DNA from 2 places in the Stenotrophomonas sp. P5_B8 genome. Region 2 is predicted to be linked to the other one. Evidence: riboswitches for the same ligand, from Rfam matches in the RefSeq annotation. Region 2 holds a riboswitch; the other holds the start of a gene.
What was found. A riboswitch is a leader RNA that binds a small molecule or an ion and turns the genes downstream of it on or off. The one in region 2 is predicted to bind glycine.
Positions count from the first base shown of each region.

Region 1: another riboswitch for glycine. It lies ahead of gcvP (aminomethyl-transferring glycine dehydrogenase); the one in region 2 lies ahead of ACXJKH_RS02390 (trimeric intracellular cation channel family protein).

Region 1 is NZ_JBFULO010000239.1:391-5,475, reverse strand. It holds gene gcvP (aminomethyl-transferring glycine dehydrogenase) at 48-2,918, opposite strand; glycine riboswitch at 3,017-3,119, opposite strand; gene ACXJKH_RS13230 (multidrug effflux MFS transporter) at 3,399-4,622, shown strand; gene ACXJKH_RS13225 (hypothetical protein) at 4,847-5,085, shown strand, end outside.
Region 2 is NZ_JBFULO010000021.1:6,800-13,088, forward strand. It holds gene ACXJKH_RS02370 (NAD(P)/FAD-dependent oxidoreductase) at 92-1,411, shown strand; gene ACXJKH_RS02375 (nuclear transport factor 2 family protein) at 1,468-1,905, opposite strand; gene ACXJKH_RS02380 (ribonuclease E inhibitor RraB) at 1,974-2,318, opposite strand; gene ACXJKH_RS02385 (GIY-YIG nuclease family protein) at 2,419-2,688, opposite strand; glycine riboswitch at 2,733-2,826, shown strand; glycine riboswitch at 2,835-2,926, shown strand; gene ACXJKH_RS02390 (trimeric intracellular cation channel family protein) at 3,017-3,634, shown strand; gene ACXJKH_RS02395 (MdtA/MuxA family multidrug efflux RND transporter periplasmic adaptor subunit) at 3,919-5,079, shown strand; gene ACXJKH_RS02400 (MdtB/MuxB family multidrug efflux RND transporter permease subunit) at 5,076-6,289, shown strand, end outside.

The DNA.
Region 1 (5,085 bases), on a different contig from region 2:
CGGCCCGCTTGCGCGGGCCGTTCTTCGTTGCATCCGGGCAGGGAGGCTTATACCTCCACGCCCTCGTCTTCCTTGTACGCATCCACCGGGATGCAGGCGCACATCACGTTCTTGTCGCCGTACACGTTGTCCACGCGCGCCACCGGCGGCCAGTACTTCTGCTGGCGCAGGCTGGCCAGCGGGAAGGCCGCCAGTTCGCGCGGGTAGGCGTGCGACCACTCGCTGGCCGAGACCGCCGTGGCGGTGTGCGGGGCGTGCTTGAGCGGGTTGTCCTCGCGGTCCAGGCGGCCGTCTTCGATGGCGGCGATTTCCTCGCGGATCTGGATCATCGCGTTGATGAAGCGGTCCAGCTCGTGCAGCGATTCGCTCTCGGTCGGTTCCACCATCAGCGTGCCGGCGACCGGGAAGCTCAGCGTCGGGGCGTGGAAGCCGAAGTCGATGAGGCGCTTGGCCACGTCCTCAGCGCCGATGCCGGAGGTCTTCTCCAGCGGACGCACGTCCAGGATGCACTCATGTGCCACCAGGCCATTGCGGCCGGTGTACAGGGTCTTGAAGTGCGGGGCCAGGCGCTTGGCGATGTAGTTGGCGTTGAGCAGCGCGACCTGGGTGGCCTTGCGCAGGCCGGCGGTGCCCATCAGGGTGATGTACATCCAGCTGATCGGCAGGATCGAGGCGCTGCCGAAGCTGGCCGCGCTGACCATGCCGACATCGCCTTCGCCGCCCAGCACCTTGGGCAGGAACGGCGCCAGGTGCGACTTGACCGCACACGGGCCCACGCCCGGGCCGCCGCCGCCGTGCGGGATGCAGAAGGTCTTGTGCAGGTTCAGGTGCGACACGTCCGAGCCCCACTTGCCGGGCTTGGCCACGCCGACCAGGGCGTTCATGTTGGCGCCGTCGGTGTACACCTGGCCGCCGTGCTTGTGCACGATTTCGCAGATCTCCACCACCTCTTCCTCGAACACGCCGTGCGTGGACGGGTAGGTGATCATCAGCGCGGCCAGGCGGTCGCTGTACTTCTCCGCGTTGACGCGGATGTCGTCCAGATCGACGTTGCCGTTGGCATCGGTCTTGGTCACCACGACCTTCATGCCGCACATCTGTGCCGAGGCCGGGTTGGTGCCGTGCGCCGAATCCGGGATCAGGCAGACGTCGCGATGGCCCTCACCGCGCGAGCGGTGGTAGGCGCGGATCGCCAGCAGGCCGGCGTACTCGCCCTGCGCGCCGGAGTTCGGCTGCAGGCTGACCGCGTCGTAGCCGGTGCATTCCACCAGCATCGCTTCCAGTCCGTCGATCAGTTCCTTGTAACCGGTGGCCTGGTCGGCCGGGGCCAGCGGATGGATGTTGGCGAACTCCGGCCAGGTCACCGGGATCATCTCGGCGGTGGCGTTGAGCTTCATGGTGCAGCTGCCCAGCGGGATCATGGTGCGATCCATCGCCAGGTCCTTGTCCGCCAGCGAACGCAGGTAACGCAGCAGTTCGTGTTCGCTGTGGTGGGTGTTGAACACCGGGTGGGTCAGGAAGTCGCTGGTGCGCACCAGGCCGGCCGGCAACGCATCGGCGGTGGCCGCGTCCAGCGCGTCCACATCGACCGTGGCACCGAACAGCTGGCCGAGCGCGACGATGTCGGCGCGGGTCGCGGTTTCATCCAGGCTGATGCCGACCGCATCGCTGTCGATCGCACGCAGGTTGATGCGTGCGGCCGCGGCCTTGGCGTGGATCGCCTTGGCGTCGACGTCCTTGACGTGCAGGGTGTCGAAGAAATGCTCGCCCACATTGACGCCGGCAGCGCGCAGTGCGCTGGCCAGGATCGCGGCCAGGCGATGGGTGCGGCGGGCGATGCGGGTCAGACCTTCCGGGCCGTGGTACACGGCATACATCGAGGCCATCACCGCCAGCAGCACCTGCGCGGTGCAGATGTTGGAAGTGGCCTTCTCACGGCGGATATGCTGCTCGCGCGTCTGCAGGGTCAGGCGGTAGGCGGCATTGCCCTGCGCGTCCACCGAGACGCCGATCAGGCGGCCCGGCATCGAGCGCTTGTAGGCGTCGCGGCAGGCCATGAAGGCGGCATGCGGGCCACCGAAACCAAACGGCACGCCGAAACGCTGCGAGTTGCCGACCACGATGTCCGCGCCCCATTCGCCGGGGGCGGCGATCAGGGTCAGCGCGAGCAGGTCGGTCGCCACCGCGACCAGGCCGCCACGGGCGTGCACGGCATCGGCCAGCGCCTTGTAGTCGCCGATATGGCCGAAGGTGTCCGGGTACTGCAGCAGCACCCCATAGGCTTCGGCCTCCATCGCCTCGGCCGGGGTGCCCACGCGCAGCACGATGCCCATCGGCTCGGCGCGGGTGCGCAGCAGTTCCAGCGTCTGCGGGTGCACGGCGTCGTGCACGAAGAAGGTGTCGGACTTGGACTTGGCCGAACGCTTGGCCAGGGTCATCGCTTCAGCGGCGGCGGTGGCTTCATCCAGCAGCGAGGCGTTGGCGATCTCCATGCCGGTCAGGTCGGCGCACAGGGTCTGGAAGTTGATTAGCGCTTCCATGCGGCCCTGCGAAATCTCGGCCTGGTACGGGGTGTAGGCGGTGTACCACGCCGGGTTTTCCAGCACGTTGCGCAGGATGACGTTCGGGGTCAGCGTGCCGTAGTAGCCCTGGCCGATGAAGGTGCGGAACACCTGGTTCTTGTCGGCGATGGCGCGGATCTTGGCCAGTGCCTGCACTTCGGTCAGCGACTCGGGCAGGTCCAGCGGGGCCGGCGACTTGATTCCGGCCGGGACGATCGCATCGGTCAGCGCGTCCAGCGAGGCGTGGCCGACCACGTCGAGCATCTGCGCGATTTCAGCGTCGTTGGGGCCGATGTGGCGTTCGACGAACGCGTGGCTGTGTTCAAGCTCGCGCAGGGAAGGAGTGTTCTGGGACATGGCTGGCATCTCGAAGAGTGGGCACGCACGTTCGGAAGGCAGCCGGGGCCAGGGCGTGTCGCGGGCGACAGCGATCCACCGGACCTTGCGGTCTTCCTGGGTGCCCCTCTGTCCTTTTGCCTGAGAGTTTAAAAGCGCGCATCTGCGTGCTTCGTGCCCCTTCGGCGCCGGCAATGGGCCGGTCTCTCCAGAGTTTTGGTACGGGTGGTATCGGGCCTGAGCGATTACGGGCGTTGCGCCTTCGGCAGCGGGTGTCCGCTTCTCCCACCATGGTGCCCGCCAATTATAGCCCAGCGGCTTTCTCTGCTGCGTCCCCATGGCACATGAATACGGGGTGGTATGGGCGCCCCTCTCGGGCCTCCGGCGATGGTGCCCGGCGGTACAAAGGCCTATCATCATCGGACCCTCGTATTCATCTGGTGCCGCCCGTTCCGGGCTTGCGCCCGCCGTGCAGTGCGCACGGCCCAGACGGAAGACCGCATGACGCCCGCCTCACCCTCGACCCGCCGCCTTGCCCTGCTGCTCGCAGGCCTGGCGATGTTCGGTCCGTTCTCGATCGATACCATTTTCCCGGCCTTCCTGCTGCTCGGCGACCGCATGCAGGTCGACCAGGTGGCCGTGCAGCAGACCATCAGCGTGTACCTGCTGTTCTACGGCCTGATGAGCCTGGCGCACGGCCCGTTGTCCGATGCGTTCGGACGCAAGCGGGTGATCATCGGCGGGCTGGTGCTGTTCATCGGCGCCTCGATCGGCTGCGCGCTGTCGCGCGACATGACCACGCTGCTGGTGTTCCGTGCGCTGCAGGGCGTCACCGCCGGGGTCGGGGTGATCGTCGGCCGCGCAGTGATCCGCGATCTGTACCACGGTGCCGACGCGCAGCGTCTGATGAGCCAGGTGTCGATGATCTTCGGCGTCGCCCCGGCCATCGCGCCGATCATCGGCGGCTGGATCCTGCTCGGCGGCGGCGACTGGCCGCTGATCTTCTGGTTCCTGGTGCTGTTCGGCGTGGTGCTGCTGCTGGCCACCGGCAAATGGCTGCCGGAAACCCACCCGGTCCAAGCGCGCACGCCGCTGTCGATGCGCGAACTGCTGCGCAGCTATGTGCGGATGGGCTCCAACCCGCGCCTGCTGCGCCTGGCCGCGGCAGGCGCGTTCAATTTCTCCGGCATCTTCCTGTACATCGCCTCGGCACCGGTGTTTGTGATGCAACACCTCAAGCTGGGCGAGGGCGGCTTTGCCTGGTTGTTCATCCCCACCATCGGCGGCATGACCGTGGGCTCGTTCCTGTCCGGCCGCATGGCCGGGCGGATCGTGGCGCAGCGGCAGATCGCGATCGGGTTTGCGTTGTGCGCCGTCTCGGCGCTGCTGAACGTCGGCTACGTGGTATCGGTACCGCAGATCGCGCTGCCGTGGGCGGTGATGCCGATTTTCCTGGGCGGCGTCGGCATGGCCTTGATCTTCCCGATCCTGGCGCTCGCCGTGCTGGACATGTACCCGCATCAGCGCGGCCTGGCCTCCTCGATGCAGATGTTCATCCAGCTGATGATCAACACCGTGGTGGCCGGCGTGGTTTCGCCGATGCTCAGCAGCAGCCCGCTGCACCTGGCCTTGGGCTACGCGGGCTTCTTCGCCATCGGTGGCAGCTTCTGGTACTGGGAGCGGCACTGCGAGCGCCGCCGTGACGTGCTGACGCCGATCGAATAAGCGCACGCGCACGCTACGATGGCGGGCGACGCGGGCGTGGCCGGCGTGGTGCTGGCGATCCGGCGGCACCTGGTCAGGGCTGCGGCATCGATCGGCAGGCCATCACCGTCATGGGCTATCGGCGCCACGGCAAGGTGCGGGACCGAGCCGGGCGGCGGCCCTCAACGGGCCCGGCCGGGCCCGTGCGGTATCCTTTGCGCTTTGATGCAGTCCGGACGTTCCAGATGTCGACCACCTCCAAACTGCGCCGCGACATCCGCCGGCGCCGCGAAACCCAGGCTGCCAACCGCGAGCAGGCCGCCACCCCGCCGGTGGAGCCGCATGCCGAGCTGCGTGACCAGCAGCGCACGCTGCTGGCCGGCATCGTCCGCCGCGACGGCGAGTGGGTACTGGGCATGGATGGCCGCATCGCCGGCCAGACCCCGAGCGCGGCGCGCGTGCTGGCGCTGATCATGCAGGCCGC
Region 2 (6,289 bases):
TCCACGTGAATGTTCCGCTTCACGTGCGACGATAGAACGCGTCGACCATGTCCCCCATGGGCCGGACGGCCGGCCCCCAAGGAGTCCCTGCATGACCCGCGATCCCCTGCCCCACCTTGTCATCATCGGTGGTGGTTTCGCCGGCCTCTGGGCCACGCGCGCCTTGGCCGGCGCGCGCATCCGCATCACCCTGGTGGACCGCCGCAACCACCATCTGTTCCAGCCGCTGCTGTACCAGGTTGCCACCGCCGGGCTGTCCGCGCCGGACATCGCCGCGCCGCTGCGCCACATCCTCGGCGACCAGCGCAATGTGGAAGTGCGCCTGGGCGAAGTCACCGCGATCGACAAGGACTCCCGCCAGATCATCCTGGCCGACGGCAGCCACCTCGGCTACGACACTCTCATGCTGTGCACTGGTGCCACGCACGCCTACTTCGGCCACGACGAATGGGCCGCCGATGCGCCCGGCCTGAAGACCCTGGACGATGCGCTTGCACTGCGCCGCAAGCTGCTGCTCGCCTTCGAGCGCGCCGAGGCCGAGCCCGATCCGGCGCGCAAGGCGGCTTGGCTCAGCTTCGCGGTAGTGGGCGGTGGCCCGACCGGCGTCGAGCTGGCCGGCACCCTGGCCGAGATCGCCCGGCACACGCTGCGCAATGAATTCCGCCACATCGACCCGGCCAGCGCCAAGGTGCGGCTGGTGGAAGCCGGTCCGCGCGTGCTGTCGACCTTCCCCGAGGTGCTCTCGCTCAAGGCCCGCCGCCAGCTGGAAAAACTGGGCGTGGAAGTACTCACCGGTACGCCGGTCAGCGACATCAACAGCGATGGCTTCCAGCTCGGCGATCACTTCGTCCCCGCGCGCACCGTGGTGTGGGCTGCCGGCGTGGCCGCCTCGCCGCTGGCGCGCACGTTGGACGTCCAGCTGGACCGCGCCGGCCGCGTGCCGGTGCAGCCAGACCTCACCCTGGACGGCCATCCGGAAATCTTCGTCGCCGGCGACCTGGCCGCGCTCAGCCAGGCCGACGGCCGGCCGGTGCCCGGCGTGGCGCCTGCGGCCAAGCAGATGGGCAAGCATGTGGCGGCGATCATCCGCGCACGGTTGGAGAACAAGCCCGCGCCCGGGCCGTTCAAGTACCAGGACTTCGGCAACCTGGCCACGATCGGGCGCATGGCCGCGATCGTGCACCTGGGCAGGCTGCAGTTGTCCGGCGTGCTGGCCTGGTGGTTCTGGCTGGCCGCGCACGTGTTCTTCCTGATCGGCTTCCGCAACCGCATCGTGGTGCTGCTTAACTGGGCGGTGGCATACTGGAGCTACCAGCGCAGCGCGCGGATCATTTTCGGGGATGACCGTGAGGATCGGCGGAGGAAGGCCATCCCGTCTGCGCCCGATCCGGATGAGACGTCATCGCGATGATCAGGATGTAACGCTTGCCCGGAATGTGCGAGGTTGTTCGGTGACACTGGACGGGCTCATTGCTTCGGCTTGCTGTACCACAGCGCATTGACGATGACCCAACGCGCGCCGAAACGGCCCATGTGGAAATAGTCCACGAACCATGGCGTTTCCAGCCGCACCGAGGCGGCGTTGCCGGTCACGTCCAGCACCCGGCAGCTGCGGTTCCACTGCTCCTTCGGCGTTTTCAGAGCGCCCTGCCGGGTCAGCCCGACCAGCTCTTCCTTGGACATCCGCCGCAGCCCGAGCCGCTCGTCCGGGGTATCCCCCAGGATGGCGCGCTTGGCTAGGTCCGGGTGCAGCGAACGTGCGACGCGCTGTGGATCGGCTTCGAGCTGGCCGTCCACGTAATCGAAACAGGTCGCCTCGATGGCCGCCAGCGTGGCCGGATCCGGAACGATTGCGGCGGGCGGGGCGGTTGCGGCGGCGGCAAGGATCAGGAACAGGGCGGACATCGGTGCTCTCCGGCAGGTGCGCGAATGAAGGGCGGGGTCGCGTGCAGTACGTGGCGTGCTGAAGGGCGTCAGCCCTGCGAAACGCACCCCCACCCATCCAGCCGTCCGCTGTAGGGAATGGCTTCGGTACCCAGCAGGCCTTCGAAGCCGGCGATGTTGTGGTGGGTCGGCACCATCAGCGGGTGCACCAGGATCTGCCAGGGGAACTCGTCGTTGCCTTCGTAGCGGGCGAAGGACACCTTCTGTTCGTTCTTGAGCAGGTGCACGGCAAAGGCAATGGCCACGTCTTCGGTGGGGAAGATCAGCGCGAAATCCACCTCGCGGGGAATCGACAGGTCATCACCGTCCTGCAGCATGTTCCACAGCACATCGCCGTTTTCGTCTTCCGGGTACAGGATCAGGTCGCGGGACATGGCACTCCAGGGGTTCAGCAGGCCGATCACCGGCAGATGCACGATGGTATGTCGGCGGCGAACACGCGAACAAGCGACGCGCGGCCCGCAGCGTCCGGCGCTACGCCGATTCCACCGCCTGCAGCCACGCCAGCTTGCGCGCCCGCGGCTGGCGCTTGAGCTGCCATTCGGCCTTGGAGGCGGTGGCGCGGTCCGGGTAGGCGCGCATCGCCAGCAGCTTCACCGGCGGATTGGCGCGGGTGTATTTGGCCCCCTTGCCGTCCACATGGGCCTGGAAGCGGGCCGCCACGTCGTTGCTGATGCCGGCGTAGTAGCTGCCGTTGCGGCATTCCAGCAGGTAGACGTACCAGGGGGCGGGTTCAGCGGGCATACCGGGATTATCCACCGGCGCGGGGTCGCTGGCTGCTAGAATCCGGCCCGGATGCAGGAGAGAGGCGCCGCGCTGGCGCCCGCCGAAGGCGCAGGCTCCCATAATCGCTCAGGCCGGTGGCTGCACAGCCACCAACCATGCATCCGACACGCCGATCTGGAGAGAGGTCTTCAATGACCCGCCGAAGGGGCACGTGGCCTTGGCCACTGAACTCTCAGGCAAAAGGACAGCGGGAGCGGCAACGGAATCCCATCCCACGACAGTGCCCTGCGCTGGCGTGTGGTGTGCGTGGTTCCGTCCTCGCCTGCCGTTGCCCGGAGTTCCCGCCATGCTGCTCTCCCTGATTTACCTCATCGCCATTTCCGCCGAAGCCATGACCGGCGCACTGTCGGCCGGGCGGCGGCGCATGGACCTGTTCGGCGTGGTGATCATCGCCTGCGTCACCGCGCTCGGCGGCGGCTCGCTGCGCGACATCGTGCTGGGCCACTACCCGCTGGGCTGGGTGAAACACCCGGAGTACCTGGGCTTCACCATCTGCGCGGCCTTGATCGCCACCTGGGTGGCGCGCTGGATGCACCACTTCCGCCGCACCTTCCTGGTGCTGGACGGACTCGGGCTGATCTGTTTCACCCTGATCGGCTGCGCGGTGGCGCGCGAGGCCGGCCACGCCGCACCGATCGTGCTGATCTCCGGGATGCTGACCGGCGCCTTCGGCGGCGTGCTGCGCGATGTACTGTGCAACGAGGTGCCGCTGATCTTCCAGAAGGAACTGTATGCGGTGATCACGCTGTTCACCGGCGCGGCCTACTTGGGCCTGCTGGAACTGGGCGTGTCGCTCAATGCGGCCACGCTGTGGTGCCTGGGCGGTGGCTTCCTGCTGCGCCTGCTGGCGATCCACTTCAACTGGGAAATGCCCAAGTTCGTCTACCGCGACGAGGTGCATTGAACGGAACGTTCAATGCACCTGTAGCGCCCGGCCGTTGGCCGGGCGACCTTGTACCGGCCAACGGTCGGTACCGCAGCGTTCATTGCATCCCATGACCAAGGGCATGTGAGCGCAGACTGCCGCACGCGGTAACATGACGCCCCCGACCCTCCCGGGTCGGCATCCAGCCACGCTGCGGCATTCGACCAGCGGCCCCGCCAGACAACCCCACTTCGCCCCGCCTGCCCCCACGGGCCGGTAAACCATGGACGCGTTCGCCGTATGGCGCACGCGCAGGATGCCCCATGTCTGCCCCGCTGCCCTCGCGTTCCCGTCGTCTGTTCAAACCGCTGTTGGTCGTGGCCGTGCTGGCCGCCGCCGCCATCGCCTGGCGCGTGCTCGCGCCGGCACCGGCCGCCGACGCGGCGCCTGCCGCTGCCGCCACGCCCGTCCGCGTGGCCACCGTCGTACGCGAGGACCTGGTGGTACGCCTGAAGGCGCTGGGCACCGTCACCCCGTTGCACACGGTGAGCCTGCGCAGCCGCGTGGATGGCGAACTGCTGCGGCTGTCGTTCCGCGAGGGCGAGCACGTCAAGGCCGGCGCCCTGATCGCCGAGATCGATCCGCGCGCCTACCAGGTGGCGCTGTCGCGTGCGCTGGGCACCCAGCAGCAGAACCTGGCCGAGCTGGACAACGCCCAGGCCCAGCTCAAACGCTATGAAGAACTGCAGCGCAGGCACTTCGTCTCCGCGCAGGACCTGAGCGACCAGCAGAGCAAGGTGCGCCAGCTGCAGGGTCGTCGCCAGACCGACCAGGCCGCGGTCGATGAAGCGCGCCTGCAGTTGCAGTACACCCGCATCACCGCACCGGTTGCGGGCCGCATGGGCCTGCGCAACGTGGACGTCGGCAACCTGGTGCGCAGCAGCGATACCGAACCGCTGGCCACCATCACCCAGACCACGCCGATCAGCGTGCTGTTCACCGTGCCCGAGCCGGACCTGCCGGCCGTGGTGGCCGCCGTGCGCGCCGCGCCGGAACTGCGCGTGGAAGCGTGGGATCGCGAAGAGCGCCAGTCGTTGGGCGGGGGCGTGCTGTCCAGTCTGGACAACCGCATCGATACCGCCACCGGCACGCTGAAGCTGCGCGCGCAGTTCGCCAACGCCGACGAGGCACTGTTTCCCAACCAGTTCGTCAACATCCGCCTGCAGGTGAGCAGTGCCGATGCGCTGGTGATCCCCAATGCGGCGGTGCAGTTCGGCAGCAAGGGCAACTACGTGTACGTGATCGCCGCGGACAACACCTCGCACCTGCGCAACGTGGTGCTGGGCCCGGCCGAGGGTGAGCGCGTGTCGGTGCGCGAAGGGCTCAAGGCCGGCGAGCGGGTGGTGGTGGAGGGCATCGATGGCCTGCGCGAAGGCGCCAAGGTAGAGGTGGTCAGCCAGGATCCGCCGCGGACCGAGGCATGAACCTGTCGCGTGTCTTCATCGAGCGCCCGGTAGCCACCACGCTGCTGATGGTGGCGCTGCTGCTGTCCGGGGTGATGGCGTACCGGCTGTTGCCGGTGGCGGCGCTGCCGCAGGTGGACTATCCGATCATCCAGGTCACCACGCTGTATCCCGGCGCCAGCCCGGGGGTGACCACCAGCGCGGTGACCGCACCGCTGGAGCGCCAGCTCGGGCAGATTCCCGGGCTGAAGCAGATGTCTTCGACCAGCTCCGGTGGCGCATCGGTGATCACCCTGCAGTTCTCGCTGCAGGTCGCCCTCGGCGTGGCCGAGCAGGAAGTGCAGGCGGCCATCAATGCCGCCGACAGCTTCCTGCCCGACGACCTGCCGGTGCCGCCGGTGTACCGCAAGGTCAACCCGGCCGATACCCCGATCCTGACGCTGGCGGTGACCTCGCAGGGGCTGTCGCTGCCGCAGGTGCATGACCTGGTGGATACGCGCATGGCCCAGCGGCTGTCGCAGTTGCCGGGCGTGGGCCTGGTCAGCCTGGCCGGCGGCCAGCGCCCGGCGGTGCGGATCCAGGTGAATCCCTCGGCGCTGGCCGCCAACGGGCTGAGCATGGCCAGCATCCGCACGGCGGTGGGCGCGGCCAACGTCAACCTGCCCAAGGGCAGCTTCGACGGCCCCACGCGCGCGATCATGCTCGATGCCAACGACCAGATGCGCTCGGTAAGCGAGTACCAGGCGTTGATTCTCGCCTACAAGGACGGTGCGCCGCTGCGGCTGGGCGATGTGGCCAGCATCGAAGATGGCGCCGAGAACCGGCAGCTGGCCGCGTGGTCGGGCACCACGCCGGCAGTGCTGATCAACATCCAGCGCCAGCCCGGGGCCAACGTGATCGCGGTGGTGGACCAGGTGCGTGCGCTGTTGCCGCAGCTGCAGGCCTCGCTGCCCAAGGGCGTGGACGTGGCGGTGCTGAGCGACCGCACCGAGTCGATCCGCGCCTCCATCCGTGGCGTGCAGCACGAGCTGCTGATCGCCATCGCGCTGGTGGTGATGGTCACCTTCGTGTTCCTGCGCAACCTGCCGGCCACGATCATTCCCAGCATCGCGGTGCCGCTGTCGCTGGTGGGCACCTTTGGGGTGATGCTGCTGGCCGGGTTCTCGCTCAACAACCTGACGCTGATGGCGCTGACCATCGCCACCGGTTTCGTGGTCGACGATGCGATCGT